DNA from 2 places in the Telluria sp. Soil_C_11 genome. Region 1 is predicted to be linked to the other one. Evidence: predicted binding sites of a transcription regulator. Region 1 holds the regulator's gene; the other holds the start of a gene.
The links. The regulator NrdR, encoded in region 1, represses ribonucleotide reductase genes. The targets are predictions, from matches to a motif close to CACNANATNTNGTG.
Positions count from the first base shown of each region.

Region 2: AC3A6M_RS02805 (ribonucleoside-diphosphate reductase subunit alpha) is a predicted target of NrdR. The motif match lies at 6,181-6,194, and genes of this name have one in related genera.

Region 1 covers NZ_JBDGIN010000005.1:235,944-244,874, forward strand. Annotated here, with positions in the region: gene AC3A6M_RS11360 (S9 family peptidase) at 1-1,432, opposite strand, end outside; gene AC3A6M_RS11365 (riboflavin synthase) at 1,575-2,204, opposite strand; gene ribD (bifunctional diaminohydroxyphosphoribosylaminopyrimidine deaminase/5-amino-6-(5-phosphoribosylamino)uracil reductase RibD) at 2,207-3,286, opposite strand; gene AC3A6M_RS11375 (GspH/FimT family pseudopilin) at 3,336-3,905, opposite strand; gene AC3A6M_RS11380 (type IV pilin protein) at 3,902-4,348, opposite strand; gene AC3A6M_RS11385 (pilus assembly PilX family protein) at 4,383-5,246, opposite strand; gene AC3A6M_RS11390 (PilW family protein) at 5,243-6,199, opposite strand; gene pilV (type IV pilus modification protein PilV) at 6,196-6,744, opposite strand; gene nrdR (transcriptional regulator NrdR) at 6,846-7,304, opposite strand; gene glyA (serine hydroxymethyltransferase) at 7,344-8,591, opposite strand; ZMP/ZTP riboswitch at 8,688-8,786, opposite strand.
Region 2 covers NZ_JBDGIN010000001.1:645,359-654,289, forward strand. Annotated here, with positions in the region: gene AC3A6M_RS02790 (glycosyltransferase family 4 protein) at 1-883, opposite strand, end outside; gene AC3A6M_RS02795 (purine nucleoside phosphorylase YfiH/LACC1 family protein) at 1,066-1,746, opposite strand; gene AC3A6M_RS02800 (ribonucleotide-diphosphate reductase subunit beta) at 1,907-3,013, opposite strand; gene AC3A6M_RS02805 (ribonucleoside-diphosphate reductase subunit alpha) at 3,146-6,052, opposite strand; gene AC3A6M_RS02810 (sigma-54-dependent transcriptional regulator) at 6,435-7,943, opposite strand; gene AC3A6M_RS02815 (sensor histidine kinase) at 7,983-8,931, opposite strand, start outside.

The DNA.
Region 1 (8,931 bases):
AGGCCAGGCCCTGGCCGTAGCTGCCGCGCGGGTTCGGCATGAACACGAAATAGCCCTGGTTGACCAGGTCGCGCACCAGCGAGTTGCCGCCCTCGCCCCCGGAGATGTAGCGCGGGGTCGCGGCGGCCGCCGGGCCGCCGTGCACCTGCACGATCATCGGGTATTTTTTTCCGGCGTCGACCTTGCGCGGCCCGACCAGCCAGCCCTGCACCTTGTAGCCGTCGTTGGTCCAGCTCACGCTCTGGGCCGAGACCACCGGCGCGAAGGAGTCGTTGTCGCGGGTGATCGCATGCATTTCCGGCAGGCGGCCGGCGACGATGCGCGGCGCGTGCTCGTAGTCCTCGTGTACCGAGGCCGCCACCTTGCCATCGAGGCTGAACACGAAGCGGCCCTCGCGCGAGGCCGATGCCGTGACCGGCCCCTTCCACAGCACGCGGCTGCTGCGCGCCGCCGGGTCGACCGCCACCACCCCGGCATCGGCGCCGGCCAGCACCGAGGCCATGATCTGCTGGCCGCGCCAGGCGATGCCGTTGAAGGTGCCGGCGAAGTCCGGGGTCACGTCGACCGGCTCGCCGCCGTCGATCGAGACCGTGTAGATGTCGCCGCCGACCGAGCCGAAATCGCTCATCAGGCCGCCGATGAAGGCGACCGTCTTGCCGTCCGGGGACACGTGCGGCATGTTCATCTGCATCTTCGGCGCCGCCAGCACGCGCAGCTTCCCGCTAGCGAGCTCGACGTGGCCGAGGGTGGCGATCCACCAGTTGTTGTCGCCGTTGCCCTTCGCGCTGGTGACGACGAAGCCCTTGCCGTCCGGGGTCCAGTCGTATTCGTAGACGAAGGTATCGGCCGGCGACACCAGTTTGAAGTCGCCGCCGGACAGGGACACCACCGCGATGCGCTGCTCGTCTTCCTGCTCGGCCACGCCGATCTCGCCGATCTGGCGCGCGCCCGCCTCCACCGCGCCGGTCATTTTTTTGGCGCCGACGGTGGCGAGGAAGGCCAGCTGGCGTCCATCCGGCGACCAGCGCACGGTGTTCGCCACGCCCTTGACGGTGGCGACCGGGCTCAAGCGTCCATCGCGCAGCACGTGGACGGTGGCGGTGCCGGCCTTGCCGTCGGTGCTGATGAGCGCCATCGCGCTGCCGTCCGGCGACCACACCGGCGCCTCGATGCGGCATTGCGCGCAATCGGACTGCACGAAGGTCGAGACCACCTTGCCGGTGGCGGTGTCGCGCACCACGATGCGCGGGCCGGTCTTCGGTTCGCCCTCGACGGATTCCAGCGCGGCGATCCGTTCGCCATTGCCGGAGATCGCCAGCGAGCGGTAGCTGCGCATGCTCTCCGCCGAGCTCAGCCCGGCGGCGCCCAGCAGCGCGACCAGGGCTGCGCTACGGAGAACTGTCTTCAGTTCAATCGATTCCTTGTGCTTCAACTTGGGTCCCCTTCTTAGCTTTTATTCTTTGGTAAATACAGGCGGGCGAATGCGCTCCCTACTGGACGAATTGCCAGCAGGAAGTCTACGCCAAACGGCAGAGAAACGGAGAAGATTTTGTCCGGCCGGGGCCGGACGTCGATCACGCCCTGGCGGCGGTCAGCATGCGCTCGACGTAGCGCGCGATCAGGTCGATCTCGAGGTTGACCCGGGCGCCGGCGTGCAGGTGCTTGAGGGTGGTGACGGCGATCGTGTGCGGGATCAGGTTGATCGAGAAACGGCAGACTTTCGCGCCGTTGGCTTCCAGGTCTTCGACGCTGTTGACGGTCAGCGACACGCCGTTCACCACGATCGACCCCTTGTAGGCCAGGTACTTGCCCAGTTCGACGGGCGCGTCGATCACCAGCTTGAAGGATTCGCCGATCGGCTCGAAGCTGTGCACGGTGCCCAGGCCGTCGACGTGGCCGGAGACCAGGTGGCCGCCCAGGCGCTCGGCCAGGGTCAGGGCCTTTTCCAGGTTCACTTCGCCCGGCTGGTCCAGGCCCGCGGTGCGGTTCAGGCTCTCGCGCGAGACGTCCACCGCGAACGCGTTGCCGGTCTTCTCGACCACGGTCATGCAGGCGCCGTTGATGGCGATCGAGTCGCCCAGTGCGACGTCGTCCAGTCCCAGGCCGCCGGCGTCGATCTGCAGGCGCACGCCCGCGAACGAGCCGCCTTCGAGCGGCTTGACCGATTGGATGCTGCCCACGGCAGCGACGATTCCAGTAAACATCCCTATTCCTTTTCTTGATGATTGAAGCGCGCCAGGATGCGCAGGTCGGAGCCGACCTGCTGCACGCCGTGGAAGCGCAATGCCAGCCTCTCGTTCAGCTGCGCCAGCGCCGGCAGCGCGAACATGCCCTGCCCCGGGCCGATCAGGCTCGGCGCCAGGTAGACCAGCAGCTCGTCGACGCAGCCTTCGCGCACCAGCGAGGCGTTCAGCTTGCTTCCCGCCTCGACGTGCAGCTCGTTGATTTCGCGCCTGCCCAGTTCCAGCATCAGTTCCGGCAGGTCGACCTTGCCGGCGCTGTTGGGCAGGAGGATGACCTCATGGCCGGCGGTGCGCAGCCGGGCTTCCTTTTCGGCGTTCGCCTGCGCCGCGACGATCCAGCACGGCTCGCCCTGCAGGATGCGGGCGCCGGTGTCGATCTCGAGGCGGCTGTCGACGATCACGCGGCGCGGCTGCAGCGGCGTCTCGATGCCACGCACGGTCAGCTGCGGATCGTCCGCCTTGACGGTGCCGATGCCGGTCAGGATCGCCTGCGCGCGGGCGCGCCAGGCATGGCCGTCGGCGCGCGCTTCGGGACCGGTGATCCACTGGCTCTCGCCCGACGCCAGCGCCGTCGTGCCGTCGAGGCTGGCGGCCGTCTTCAGGCGCACCCAGGGCTTCCCGAAGCGCATGCGGTGGAAGAAGCCGATATTCAGTTCACAGGCCTGGTCGGCCATGATGCCCGAGCTGACCGCGATGCCGGCCGCTTCCAGCTTCGCCAGGCCGCGCCCGGCCACCAGCGGGTTCGGGTCCGTCATCGCCGCCACCACGCGGCCGAGGCCGGCCTGGATCAGCGCGTTCGAGCATGGCGGCGTGCGGCCGTAATGGCTGCAGGGCTCCAGCGTGACATAGGCGGTGGCGCCGCGCACGTCGTTGCCGCGCGCCTGGGCGTCGCGCAGGGCCTGCACCTCGGCGTGCGCCTGGCCGGCCGGCTGGGTGTGGCCGGCGCCGATCACTTCGCCGTCGCGCACGATCACGCAGCCGATGCGCGGGTTCGGCGCGGTGATGTACATGCCCTTGGCGGCCCATTCCAGGGCCAGGGCCATGCCTTCGGTATCGCTCAGTATCAGCACAATGTCTTGTCGGTTCGTTCGTTCATGGCGGCGCGGCGGGACCGTCGCAGGAAGCGTCGCGCGCCGGGTTGCAGCTGCGGGCCCGGCCCAGCATATTGATTTTAATACGGCGGATGCCGGCGCCATGGAACAGCGACAGCGTGCCATAGCGCGCCGCCGCCGGATTGCTGTCGCGGCAGCTGCGTCCGGCGCCATTGTAGGCGATATAGTAAGGCGGCGCCGGGCTGGTGAAGGAAAAGACCACTGCCAGGCCCTGCGCCAGCGGCCCATGCTCGGCCAGCACGGTGTCGCCCGGTCCCGGCTGGCGGTCGCCGTCGCGGTCGAGGAACACGGTCCAGCCGCGGCGCCAGTCGGCGCCCCCGGCGCCCTTCGGCAACAGCATCACGATCTCGCCGCGCGCCAGCGCCTGCGCGCGCGCCAGGCCGATGGCGGCGTACAGGTCGTTCGTGGCGGTCTTCAATTGCTGGGTCCGGACCAGGTCGCGCAGTCCCGGGCCGCCTGCCGCCAGCAGCACGCCGGCCACCGCCAGCACGACCAGCAGCTCGATCATCGAAAAGCCGCTTCGCCGCGGCTGCGGCCAGGGGCGGCTCATGGCCAGCACCGCCCCGCTCCCTGGGCCGCGCGCACGCCGACGCTGTCGAGGGTCAGGACGCCGCAATCCGGATCGCGGAAGCGGCTGTCGACCCGGTTCGTGCCGGGACGGGCGCGCAGTTCGACGCACACGGCGATGTCCTGTCCCGGACAGGCGTGCGCGTCCAGCTCGTAGGCGCTGGCGGCCGGGGTCGCGCCCGACCACCAGCGGAAGCCCAGCGACTCCACCGCTTCATCCTCGGACGTGTATTCGGCATAGGTGTTGTGCTGCAGGCGGTAGCGCGCCTGCTGCTGCATCGTGTCGATCAGGGCGATCTGCCCTTCGGTGCGCCGGGTGCGCACGATATAGCCGGCATAGCTCGGCCAGGCCGCCGCCGCCAGGATGCACAGGATGGCCAGCACCACCAGCATTTCGATCAGGGTAAAGCCGCGTCGCACCTGCATGGTTCCCGTTCCTTTCTGTAGTCGATGTCATCGTTCACTGCACGGCCTCGGCATGCAGCCGCGGCCAGTTGGCGATCTCGCGCCAGCCGATGCGTCCCGCCGGCAACTGGGCAGGGGGCGTTGCGGCGTCGCTGCCGGTGCCGGGCTCCGCTCCCTGCCCGCCCGCAGGCGGATCGGGCGCGGCCGGTTCCTGTACGCCGGGCCAGCCGGGCACGCCCTCGCCGCCCGGTGGCCCGGCCCCACCCGGCGCAGCCTCGCCCGGAGGAGTGTCCGCACTGCCGGGCGGAGCGCCTCCGGGCGGCGCCGGCTTGCGGTACACGGACTGCAACACGACCCGGACCGCGGCATTGCTGCCGAAGCCGATCGCGGTGATCCGGTAGAAGTTGCCGAGGGACGCGCCGGCGCCCGGCGGCGCAATGCGTTCGATGAGGTAGGCCGGCGGCTGCGCCGGCAACAGGCCCCTGCCCGTGCCGCCGCCGATGCTGGCGCCGGTGAAGTATCCGTAAGGCACCAGGGCCGGGTTGCCGGCCTCGGCCAGGTCGAGTACCTGCCAGGCCGGCGGCGAGGTCGCACTGCACAGTCCGCGGCCGGCGCCGCCGCGTCCGCAGCCGTCGACGAAGCCAGCGGCGCCGACCGCCGTGAACTGGGCGGCGCGGGCCGGATCGGCGCCGCCGGCGACGTCACGCTCGGCATCGCGCAGCGCCGCTTCGGCCGTCTCCCAGGCAAGGCTGCGCTCGCGCTCGGCGCCTGCCGAAGCGATCGCGGCAAACACGGTCCGGCTGATCGAGACGGCGACCAGCATCGCCGCCATCATCAGCAGCAGCGAGCAGACCAGGGCCGCGCCGCGCGTGCGCGCGTGCGCCCGCACGACGGCCAGGCATCGGACGCGGCCGTTCACAAGGCCCCCGCCGGCAGCGCGACCGTCGCCGAAAACAGCCTGCGCTCGCGCCGCCGCAATCCCTCCGGCAAGGCGTCCTCGCGCAGCACCGTGCCCTGGTCGCCCTGCGCCGCGCCGGCCGCGTACGCCGGGCCGAACAACTGGAATTCCTGGCCCCTGCCGTCGTTCCGGGCCGGCCGGGCGCCATGCAGCAGCAGGGAGATGCGCACGCTGACCACGCGTTTCCACCACGTGCGGCGGTTGAATTCCTGGGGCGCCAGGCCGGCGCCCAGGGCCGCGTCGAGCGCACGGATGGCGTCGGCGTTCACGTAGCGGTTGGCGGCGCCGTCGCGCGGGGTGTCGGTGTCCAGTCCGTACAAGACCTGGAAACTGTCCACGCCCGGCACCACCGCGTCCGCGCTCCAGTGGATGGCGCCATGGTATTTGCAGCGCAGCTCGGCTTCGCCATCGGCGTTCTTTGCCACGTAAAAAATGCTCCAACCCTCTTCGCCTGCGCCGACGCCGAATCCCGCGCAGTCGAGCAGGCTGCCATCGCCGCCGGGCCCTGCGCCGGCGCCGGGAAAGCGCACGGCCAGCACGTCGCTGCCGTTGGCGACGGCCGCGAGCGGCGAGCCGATGCCGGCCGTCGCGCCGCCGAGCGAGCGCGCATCCAGGCCCGCCAGGCGCGCCGGCAGCACGTCTACCGGCGCCGACAGGTCCAGCTGCAGCGGATCGGCATGGGCGGCCTGCCGCACCGCGCGGCCGACCAGTTCGAGGGCGTAGCGGCCGGCATCGTCGAGGGCCGCGCTTTCGGTCTGGGCGGCGTAGGCGCCATTGGCCAGCTCCAGCAGCCGGGCCGCGGCCAGCAGGACCGCCAGGCCGATCGCGACCGCCACCATCATCTCGGGCAGGGTCAGGCCTGCCTGGCGCAAATGCGGGCGCAGACGGGGATGCAGATGCGGCGGCCGGCTCATGGCGTCCCCTTTCCGAGCGTCAGGAACACGAGCGGAACGTCGGGAGCGCCCTGCCTGGCGGGCCAGCCCAGCTTGATCGTGACCGGGGCGCCGGGATCGTCCGTGCAGCTCCACGACAGCAGGCCGGACGGGTCGGGCGCCTGGGCGTCGCGGCAGACCCGCATGCGTCCGCCGGGAAAGCGCCGGGCCAGCGCCTCGGCGGTGTCGGCCAGGTCGAAGTCCGCCATTTGAACCGGCGAGCAGTCCGCGCCGGCGTAGCAGGACAAGGACGCGGCGATGGCCGCGCCGGCCCGGGCGTCGAACTGGAGATAGGGATTGGCGGCATCGGGCAGCGCCATCGCGGCCGGATTCGCGCGCATGCGCTGGGCCAGCGACGCGGCCAGCCGCGTGCCGTCGGACAGGCGCGCCGCCTCGCCCGCCGCCTGCACGGCCACCGCCTGCACGGCTGCGGCGCCGGCCACGCCGAGGGCGACCACGAACAGGGCCACCAGCACTTCCGCCAGCGTGAAGCCAGCGCCTTTGCGAAAGGCACGACAGCCGCGCATGCGACACCTCCGGTCTCGGTTCAGGAAGACCAGAAGTTATCAGGCGAGCTCAGGCCAGCAGTGTGGCGGCTCAAGCGTGGCAACGGAACTAAATGGGGAGTTTACTTACGCGGCTGGCCGACTTCGGCAATCGCTTCCTGGAACTCGGACAAATCCTCGAAGTTCTTGTAGACGGACGCGAAGCGGATATAGGCGATCTTGTCGAGACGCTTGAGTTCCTGCATCACGAGTTCGCCGACGTAGACGCTGTCGACTTCGCGGCGGCCGCTGGTGAGCAGCTTTTCCTCGATCGAGGCGATGGCGGCGTCGATGGCGCCGGCCGCCACCGGGCGCTTGCGCAGGGCCAGCATCAGGCTGCCGCGCAGTTTGGAGGCTTCGAATTCGGTGCGGCTGCCGCTCTTCTTGACGATGATCGGCATCGAGAGCTCGACGCGCTCATACGTGGTGAAGCGTTTGTCGCATTGGGCGCAGCGGCGCCGGCGGCGGATGGAATCGCCCTCCTCGGATACGCGGGTATCGAGGACCTGGGTGTCTTCATGCTGACAGAAAGGGCATTTCATGGTCGCCGGGGCTGCTGCGCTGATTGCTCGATGCTTGCTTTACGCTGCGTAGACCGGGTACTTGTCGGTCAGCTTCTTCACTTCGGCCTTGACGCGCTCGATGGTCGCGGCGTCGTGCGGGTTGTCCAGCACGTCGGCGATCAGGTTGCCGACCTTGGTCGCGTCCTCTTCCTTGAAGCCGCGGGTGGTGAAGGCCGGGCTGCCGAGACGGATGCCGGAGGTCACGAAGGGCTTCTGCGGGTCGTTCGGGATACCGTTCTTGTTGCAGGTCATGTGTGCCTGGCCCAGGATCGCTTCCGCTTCCTTGCCGGTCAGGCCCTTCGAACGCAGGTCGACCAGCATCACGTGCGACTCGGTACGGCCGGACACGATGCGCAGGCCGCGTGCGATCAGGGCGTCCGCCAGGGCCTTGGCGTTCTTGACCACCTGCTGCTGGTATTCCTTGAATTCCGGCGACAGCGCTTCCTTGAAGGCGACCGCCTTGCCGGCGATCACGTGCATCAGCGGACCGCCCTGGATGCCCGGGAAGATGGCCGAGTTGATGGCCTTCTCGTGCTCGGCCTTCATCAGGATGATGCCGCCGCGCGGGCCGCGCAGGGATTTGTGGGTGGTCGAGGTGACGAAGTCGGCGTACGGCACCGGGTTCGGGTATTCGCCCGCGGCGATCAGGCCGGCGTAGTGGGCCATGTCGACCATGAACCAGGCGCCGATTTCCTTGGCGACCCTGGCGAAACGCTCGAAGTCGATGCGCAGCGAGAAGGCGGAGGCGCCGGCGATGATCAGCTTCGGCCTGTGCTCGCGCGCCAGGCGTTCCATCTGCTCGTAGTCGATGTCTTCCTGCTCGGTCAGGCCGTAGGAGATGACGTTGAACCATTTACCCGACATGTTCAGCGCCATGCCGTGGGTCAGGTGGCCGCCTTCGGCCAGCGACATGCCCATGATGGTGTCGCCCGGCTTCAGCATGGCGAAGAACACGCCCTGGTTGGCCTGCGAGCCCGAGTTCGGCTGCACGTTGGCGGCTTCGGCGCCGAACAGTTGCTTGACGCGGTCGATCGCCAGCTGCTCGGCGATGTCGACGTATTCGCAGCCGCCGTAGTAGCGCTTGCCCGGGTAGCCTTCGGCGTACTTGTTGGTCAGCTGGGAGCCCTGCGCCTGCATCACGGCCGGCGAGGTGTAGTTCTCGGATGCGATCAGCTCGATGTGGTCTTGCTGGCGGGTGTTTTCCTTCTGGATCGCATCCCACAGTTCCGGGTCGACGTTGGCGAGCGTGTGATCTTTTGCAAACATGAAAAAACTCCAATCGATAAGAGTACCAGGCAACAGGCAGCGCTGAACTAAGGCGGGAGCCGGAACATAGGCAGCCGCGATACGAACGTACCGGTCGAAGGCTGCCCAGGCGAACGGCAAACGACATCTCACGCTCCACGGTGGATCTCCACCTTCGCCGCAGGCAGGCGGCTTTCGCCAGTTACGTGAGACGTAAATGGAACTCCCGATTGTAAGGGAAGTAGCGCCTGGTAAGCAAGAAAGGCGATGACGGCCTTGCAAGAGCCCGCCAGGCCCCACCCTTCGCGCAATGATCATTTCGGCTACAATCTCGCAGTTCACTTTCCACCTTCCGGGATCC
Region 2 (8,931 bases), on a different contig from region 1:
CGAAGCTCTCCTGCACATTGTCCGCCGGCGCGGTGAAGACGTCGGCGGCGGCCCAGGCGCTCGCCTGCCTGTCCGGTTCGCGCCCGTCGAGCACCGTCAGGCGCACCGATGGGCACAGCAGCGCCGCGGCTTCGCGGAAGGCCTTCTCGGTCGCGGTGTCGGCGAACCATCCGCACAGGATCAGGTGGACCTGGCGGCCGGCCTTGTCGGCGCGCTCGAGTGCGCTGAACATCTGTTGCGGATGCGCTTTCGCATGGAAGGACAGGTGGCCGAGGAACAGGAAAGCGACGTCGTCGGCGCCGATGCCCAACTGGCTGCGCGCCGCGAGCCGGCGATCCTCGTCGAATGCCAAGTCGCCGCCGTGCACCCCGAGCGGGATCAGCGGCAGCTGCGGCAGCTCGACACGCTGCGCCCCCAACCGCGCACGCAGGTAGTCGGCCTGGCGCTCCAATACCTCGCGCACGCTGTCGCGCACCACGCGCGAGGTGCAGATCACCGCGTCCCAGCTGCGCACCGGCGCCACCGGCAGGCCGGCGATGGCGCTCATCGCCGCGTGGCTGGCGGTGGCGTGCATGACACCGCACAGGCTGTAGCGGCGCTCGCCAAGGCCCAGGCGGCGCCAGGCCAGGCGCGCGATCCCGGATCCGGGATGGTAGAGGGTGCCGAAACGCGCGAGGTCTTGCGGCCGGCCCTGGCTGACCCACTCCACCTCGCCATTGAATCCCTGCTCGCGCAGCACGCGCTCGCACTCGCCGGCATGGGCTTCGCTGCCGGCGAAGCAGCCGACCCGTGCCAGCCCGCTGCGCGCGACGGCGCGCACCAGATCCTGGGCGGCCGCCGGATGGCGTTCAGCGGCGACATGCAGTGCGAAGCTGTCCTTCATGCGTTCTCCTCACTTAAGTAAGGTAAATGTGCAGGCTCGCGATCCGCAGCACCGTGCGGTAGGTCGCATATATCGCCTGCGGACAGGTCCGATGGATGAAGAGGCGCGTGGCATGGCAGGCATGATAGCTTTAGTAGAAAGCCAGTGGCGCAACCTATGCGCAAACTTCGCGCGCGTCGTGGTCAGCGCGCCGCGATCGCGATCACCGACCACTGCACGTCGACCATCGGCGTGCGCGTTTCGCGGTCGCGGCGGTAGCTGTGATAGGCGAAACGGCCGTCGCCGGCGCGCGTGCACATGGTGCATTCCGCCTGCTCCGACACGCGCCCGATGCCGGCCTGTGCGAGCTGCCAGCGCACGATCGCCGGCAGGTCGAGCCGGCGCGGCCGCGGCGCGATGGTCGCCAGCGGCAGCGCGGTGCGTTCCCCGAAGTCCCCGATCAACTCCTCCGAGACTTCATAGCAGCAGGGATGGGCCGACGGCCCGATCGCGGCGATCCAGCCGGCCGGATCGCCGCCGCGTCCGCGCACCAGGGCGGCAAAACTGTCGACGATGCCGGCATGGGCGCCGCGCCAGCCGACGTGCAGGGCCGCGACTTCGCGCCCATCCCGGCGGGCCAGCAGGACGGGCACGCAGTCGGCGGTGGCGATCGCGAGCAGCAGGCCGGGACGGTCGGTCAGCATGCCGTCGGCCTCGCCGCAGTCCTCGTTCGGTTCGGTGACGATGGCGATGCGGGTGCCGTGACGCTCGCGCTGGATCGGACGCCGGGCCCAGTAGCCGGGCAGGAGCTGCGCCATGTCGTCATGGCGGCGGCCGAAGCCGTGGACGATGGAGGGGTGCTTGAGAAGGGGACTGATAAGCATCTGGAGTCGGCCTTGCAGGGGTGCGGGCAGCATAGCATGCCGGGCGGGGAGGCGACGCTGCCCTGCCCTCGGCCATCTTCCGGCGCCCCAAATGAAAAACCCGCCGGGCGGCGGGCTGGATGGCGGGACGGGTTGCGCCGTCCCTGGAGCCGGTCCGGGATCAGTCCCAGCTCAGCGCGCCACCGGTCTGGTACTCGGTCACGCGGGTTTCGAAGAAGTTGCGTTCCTTCTTCAGGTCGATCATCTCGCTCATCCACGGGAACGGGTTTTCCTCGTTCGGGAACAGCGCGTCCAGGCCGATCTGGACGGCGCGGCGGTTGGCGATGAAGCGCAGGTAACCCTTGAACATCGGGGCGTTCAGGCCCAGCACGCCGCGCGGCATGGTGTCTTCGGCGTAGCGGTACTCGAGCTCGACGGCCTTCAGGAACAGCTGCTTGATCTCTTCCTTGAACTCGGCGGTCCACAGCTGCGGGTTTTCCATCTTGATCGTGTTGATCAGGTCGATGCCGAAGTTGCAGTGCATCGACTCGTCGCGCAGGATGTACTGGTACTGCTCGGCGGCGCCGGTCATCTTGTTCTGGCGGCCCAGCGCCAGGATCTGGGTGAAGCCGACGTAGAAGAACAGGCCTTCCATCAGGCACGCGAACACGATGATCGAGCGCAGCAGCTTCTGGTCGTTTTCCAGCGTGCCGGTCTTGAATTCCGGATCGTTGATCACTTCGATGAACGGGATCAGGAACTGGTCCTTGTCGCGGATCGACGGGATCTCGTTGTAGGCGTTGAAGATTTCCTTCTCGTCCAGGCCCAGCGACTCGACGATGTACTGGTAGGCGTGGGTGTGGATCGCCTCTTCGAAGGCCTGGCGCAGCAGGTACTGGCGGCATTCCGGCGCCGTGATGTGGCGGTAGGTGCCCAGCACGATGTTGTTGGCGGCCAGCGAGTCGGCGGTCACGAAGAAGCCCAGGTTGCGCTTGACGATGCGGCGCTCGTCTTCGGTCAGGCCGTTCGGGTTCTTCCACAGCTCGATGTCGCGCTGCATGTTCACTTCCTGCGGCATCCAGTGGTTGGCGCAGCCAGCCAGGTACTTGTCCCAGGCCCACTTGTACTTGAACGGCACCAGCTGGTTGACGTCGGTTTTGGCGTTGATGATGCGCTTGTCGTCGGCGTTGACGCGCTTGGCGACATCGGCGGCGGTGGCGCCTTCCGGTGCGGCGGCGCCGGCAGCCGGTGCGCTGGTGATCGGTTCATCGTCCCATGACAGAGCCATGATATTTATCCTGTATAAACTGTATGTTTGCTTCAAAACCGCCGCCCCCGCGCAGGCGGGGGTCCAATTTAAGTTAGCGTACTGCGAACAAACCTGGATCCCCGCCTGCGCGGGGACGACGTGCTTATATAGTTACTGGCAGGCTTCGCACTCGTCGAAGCCGGCGTCGCCCGGACGCAGGTAGCAGGCCGCGCCTTCCACCACGTCCGCCGCCGGGGCCGCCGCGACCGGGGCCGCAGCCGCAGCCGCAGCCGCCGACAGGCCGCCGTCGACCGGCACGGCGTTCAGGGCGCCGGTGCGGGTGGTCGACTTCTCCATGTGGGTCGCCGCCACGGTGCGCAGGTAGTAGGTGGTCTTCAGGCCACGCAGCCATGCCAGCTTGTAGGTCTCGTCCAGCTTCTTGCCCGAGGCGCCGGCCATGTAGATGTTCAGCGACTGCGCCTGGTCGATCCACTTCTGGCGGCGGGAAGCCGCTTCGACCAGCCACTTCGGCTCGACTTCGAAGGCCGTTGCATAGATGTCGCGCAGGTCTTGCGGGACGCGGTCGATACGCGACAGCGAGCCGTCGAAGTATTTCAGGTCGTTGATCATCACCTCGTCCCACAGGCCGCGCGCCTTCAGGTCGCGCACCAGGTACGAGTTGATCTCGGTAAATTCGCCCGACAGGTTCGACTTCACGTACAGGTTCTGGAAGGTCGGCTCGATGCAGGCCGACACGCCGATGATGTTCGAGATGGTCGCGGTCGGGGCGATCGCCACGCAGTTCGAGTTACGCATGCCGAACTGCTTGATGCGGCTGCGCACCAGCGACCAGTCCATGGTCTCGGACGTGTCCTGCTCGAGGTAACCGCCGCGCTCTTCCGCCAGCAGCTTGATCGAGTCCTGCGGCAGGATGCCGCGGTCCCACAGCGAACCTTCGTAGGACTGGTAGCGGCCGCGCTCTTCGGCCAGCTCGGTCGAGGCCAGGTAGGCGTAGTAGCAGACGGCTTCCATCGAGCGGTCGGCGAACTCCACCGACTTCTCCGAGGCGAACGGCACGCGCATCATGTGCAGGCAGTCCTGGAAGCCCATGATGCCCAGGCCGACCGGACGGTGGCGCAGGTTCGAGTTCTTCGCCTTGTCGACAGCGTAGTAGTTGATGTCGATGACGTTGTCCAGCATGCGCATCGCGGTGCGGATGGTCTTCTGCAGCTTGACCGCGTCCAGGCCGTCGCCCTTCATGTGGGCCGGCAGGTTGACCGAACCCAGGTTGCAGACGGCGATCTCGTCGGCATTGGTGTTCAGCGTGATCTCGGTGCACAGGTTCGACGAGTGCACCACGCCCACGTGCTGCTGCGGCGAGCGGATGTTGCACGGATCCTTGAAGGTGATCCACGGGTGGCCGGTCTCGAACAGCATCGACAGCATCTTGCGCCACAGGTCGAGCGCTTCGACTTTCTTGTACACGGACATTTCGCCGCGCGCCGCCCTGGCTTCATAGCCCAGGTAGGCTTCCTCGAAGGCCTTGCCGACCTTGTCGTGCAGGTCCGGCACTTCGGACGGCGAGAACAGGCTCCAGGAGCCCTTCTCCATCACGCGCTTCATGAACAGGTCGGGAATCCAGTTCGCGGTGTTCATGTCGTGGGTGCGGCGGCGGTCGTCGCCGGTGTTCTTGCGCAGGTCGAGGAATTCCTCGATGTCCAGGTGCCAGGTTTCCAGGTAGCCGCAGACCGCGCCCTTGCGCTTGCCGCCCTGGTTGACCGCCACCGCGGTGTCGTTCGCCACTTTCAGGAACGGCACGACGCCCTGCGATTTGCCGTTGGTGCCCTTGATGCGCGAACCCATCGCGCGGACCGGGGTCCAGTCGTTGCCCAGGCCGCCGGCGAATTTCGACAGCAGCGCGTTTTCCTTGATCGCGTCGTAGATGCCTTCCAGGTCGTCGCTGACGGTGGTCAGGTAGCACGAGGACAGCTGCGAGCGGCGGGTACCCGAGTTGAACAGGGTCGGGGTCGAGCTCATGAAGTCGAAGCTCGACAGCAGGTTGTAGAACTCGATCGCGCGCGCTTCGCGGTTCTCTTCGCGCAGGGCCAGGCCCATCGCGACGCGCATGTAGAAGGCCTGCGGCATCTCGATGCGGGTTTCGCGGATGTGCAGGAAGTAGCGGTCGTACAGGGTCTGCAGGCCGATGTAGCCGAACTGCAGGTCGCGGTCGGCGACGATGGCCTTCGCCAGCTTCTGCAGGTCGAACTTGCCCAGCTCTTCATCCAGCAGCTCGGCGTCGATGCCCTTGGCGATGTATTGCGGGAAGTAGGTCACGTACTCGGCGGCGGCGCCGGCTTGCGCGACTTCCTTGCCGAAGACTTCCTTGCGGATGGTGTGCAGCAGGATGCGTGCGGTGACCTGGCTGTAGGCCGGATCCTTTTCCATCAGGGCGCGGGCGGCCAGGATGGCCGACTTGTGCAGCTCCTCGACCGGCACGCCGTCGTACAGGTTCTTCACGGTTTCGGCCAGGATGGCGTCGGCGTCGACGTGCTTTTCCAGGCCCACGCAGGCGGCGCCGATCAGGGCCGAGACTTCGTTCATGTCCAGCGGGCGGCGCACGCCGCCGTCGACCACGGTGAACTGCGGCGCGTCGATCTGGGTGCTGCCGCCGGCGGCTTCCTTGGCGGCGCGGCGCTCTTCCATGCGCTTGGCGCGGTACAGCACGTATTCGCGCGCGACGTCATGCTCGCCCGAGCGCATCAGGGACAGTTCCACCTGGTCCTGCACATCCTCGATGTGGAAGGTGCCGCCGTTCGGCTGGCGGCGCACCAGGGCCGCGACCACGTTGTTCGTCAGCTGCTCGACCAGTTCGCGGATGCGCGCGGACTCGCGGCCCTGCTCGCCGTTCACGGCGAGGAAAGCCTTGGTCATCGCGACGGCGATCTTGGTGGGAGCGAACGGCACCACGGCGCCGTTGCGGCGGATGATGCGGTAGTCGCCGTTGGCGACCAGTTCAGCGGCGCTCGCGCCGACCGACGCGGCTTGCGGATTGATGGAAATGTCCGAAGATGTTTGCATTAAGGCTCCCAATGCCAACATATCAAAGTTGGCAACCTAATAACTTTTTGAGAATGGCGAGCGGGGACGCACAATCGGAAAACGCTGGATGCGCCCCTGCCCCTACTGTTCTGTTTGTTGAGGCTGACCACTACATCTAGTGTCTGACAGCCTTCCGGACCTAAGTATAGTCGATATTCGGCAAGATCAAAGTCCCTGCTGAGCGGATTTTTTTGTGCCGTCGAGCTTGACATTTTGCAAGGCGAACCATTCCGGGCCTCAGAATGAAAGTAAGCACTAACATAACGATTCATGGGCCCTTCGGTGGTGCGGCCAGGCGCCCACGATGTCCACGTTTAGCGCATGCTGCGATGGCGAAAAGACAACAGCAGCATGAGCGGAATCAAGGTTCGGGCGCGTGGATGTCCAGCTTTTGCATCTGGTAGCGCAACTGGCGCACGCTGATCCCGAGCAGGCTGGCGGCCTGGGTGCGGTTGAACTGGGTCTGCTGCAGGGCGCGCTGGATGATGTCGCGCTCGACCTGCTCCAGGTAGTCCGGCAGGTTGCTGGGCAGCTCGCCGGCGCCCAGCGCGGGCATGCCGGGCGGCGCCTCGGCCGGCGCGGCGGCGGCAGCCGAAGCGGCCAGGGGCGCGGCGGGCGCCACAGGCAGCGCCGATGGCGCGGCGGGCGCCGCTGCCGGCGGCATCCCGGCCGGCGCCGTCTCGTGCGCCGCGGCGCCGGCATCCGCCAGGCGCGCGCCCTTCAGCAGCAGGTCGCCGACCTCGATCACGCCATCGTTGGCGAAGGCCAGCGCGCGTTCCAGCACGTTTTCCAGTTCGCGCACGTTGCCGGGAAAGGCGTAGCCGCGCAGCGCGTCCAGCACGCCGGCGCCGAGGCGCGCATTGCCCGGGCCCGCCAGGCGCGCGAGGATGGCCTCGGCCAGCAGCGGCAGGTCGTCGAGGCGCGCGCGCAGCGGCGGCAGGGTCAGCTCGATCACGTTCAGGCGGTAGAACAGGTCCTGGCGGAACTGGCCGGTCTCGACCAGCCTGGCCAGGTCCTTGTGCGTGGCGCTGATGATGCGCACGTCCACCGTTTCCTCGGCGGTGGCGCCGATCTTGCGCACGCGCCGCTCCTGGATCGCGCGCAGCAGTTTCACCTGCATCGCCAGCGGCAGGTCGGCCACCTCGTCCAGCATCAGGGTGCCGCCGTTGGCGGCCTGGAAGAAGCCGTCGCGCTCGTCGGTGGCGCCGGTGAACGCGCCTTTCCGATAACCGAAGAACTCGGCCTCCATCAGCGCTTCCGGGATGGCGCCGCAGTTGACGGCGACGAAAGGCTTGCCGGCGCGCGCGCTCTGGGCATGGATCTCGCGCGCCGCCAGCTCCTTGCCGCTGCCGGATTCGCCGTTGATGGCGATCGGCGCCTGCGAACGCGCCAGCCGCCCGATCTGGGCGCGCAGCGCCTGCATCGCCTGCGAGCGGCCGAGCAGGCGCGAATTGCCGCCATCGCCCTCGCCCGCATCCGGTGACGACTGGGATGCCGGGGCTTCGGACAGGCGCAGCGCCGAGCGCACCATCGTGCGCAGGTCGTCCAGCACCACCGGCTTGGAGACGTAGTCGAAGGCCCCGGCCTTCAGCGCGACCACCGCGTTCTCGGCGCTGCCGTAGGCGGTGATCACGGCGATCGGCGTGCCGCGCCCCAGGCAGGCCACCTCGCGCACCAGCTCCAGGCCGGTGCCGTCGGGCAGGCGCATGTCGGTCAGCACCAGCGCATAGTCGTGCTGGCCGAGCAGCGAACGCGCTTCGCGCACGGTGGAGGCGCTGTCGACGTCCAGTCCCATCTTGACCAGGGTGATCTCGAGCAGCTCGCGCAGGTCGGCTTCGTCGTCGATGACCAGGATGCGGGGAGAACTCATGGCGCTGTGTTTTCCTTACTTATATATAGAGAGCAGTATTCAGGCCGCCGCAAAGGTGATCACGAACCGCCCCGGCGCATCGAAGCCGGCGGGACCGTCCACCCGGTACTCGTAGTCGAGCATGGCGCCATTGTTCAGGCACAGCTCGCGCGCCAGGTACAGGCCCAGGCCGGTGCCCTTGCTCGATGTCGTATAGAAGGGCTCGAACAGGTGGGCCCGCACCTCGGGGGTGATGCCGGGGCCGTCGTCCTGCACGTGCAGTTCGACGCGGCCGGTGGCGTCCAGCACCGGGAACAGGCGGATGCTGGCCGGCTTGCCGCTCGCATAGCGGATGGCATTGCCGAGAAGGTTGACCAGCACTTCGCGCAGGTGCAGGCCATCGAAGCGCACCGTGCGGTGGCCGGCGTCGCCGATGTACACCATATTATCGGCCAGGCCATGGGTTTCCGTGAATTCGGCCTTCAGCTCGGCGAGGAAGGCGCCGAGGCGCACCGGCTCGCCGCCCGGCTGCACCTTGCGCGACAGTTTCAGGATGTCCTCGACCATGCGGTTCACGCGCGCCACGTTGTCGCCGACGATGCGCAGCAAACGGGTCTCGGCCGGGCCGGTCAGGTCCTCGGCCAGCAGCGAGGTCGCGTGGCCGATCGCCGACAGCGGATTGCGCACCTCGTGCGCGATGCTGGCGGTCAGCCGGCCCATCGAGGCCAGCTTCAGTTGCTGCGCCTGGTTTTCGATGGCGCTCACGTCCTGCATGAAGATCACGCTGCGCTCGGCCGCGCCGTCCGGGGTATCGACCCGCGCGAAGCGCAGCTTCAAGTGCACCGGCTGGTCGAGGCGGCCGCGCACCGGGCCCGCCGCGCCCTGCCAGCGCTTGACCGTGACGTAGGCTTCGCCCGGTCCGGCCCCTTGCGCGCCGCCGTCCAGCCAGGCCGCGAAACCCTGCGCCACCGGCTCCAGGGCGGGAATGTCGGCCAGGCGGAATTCGCTG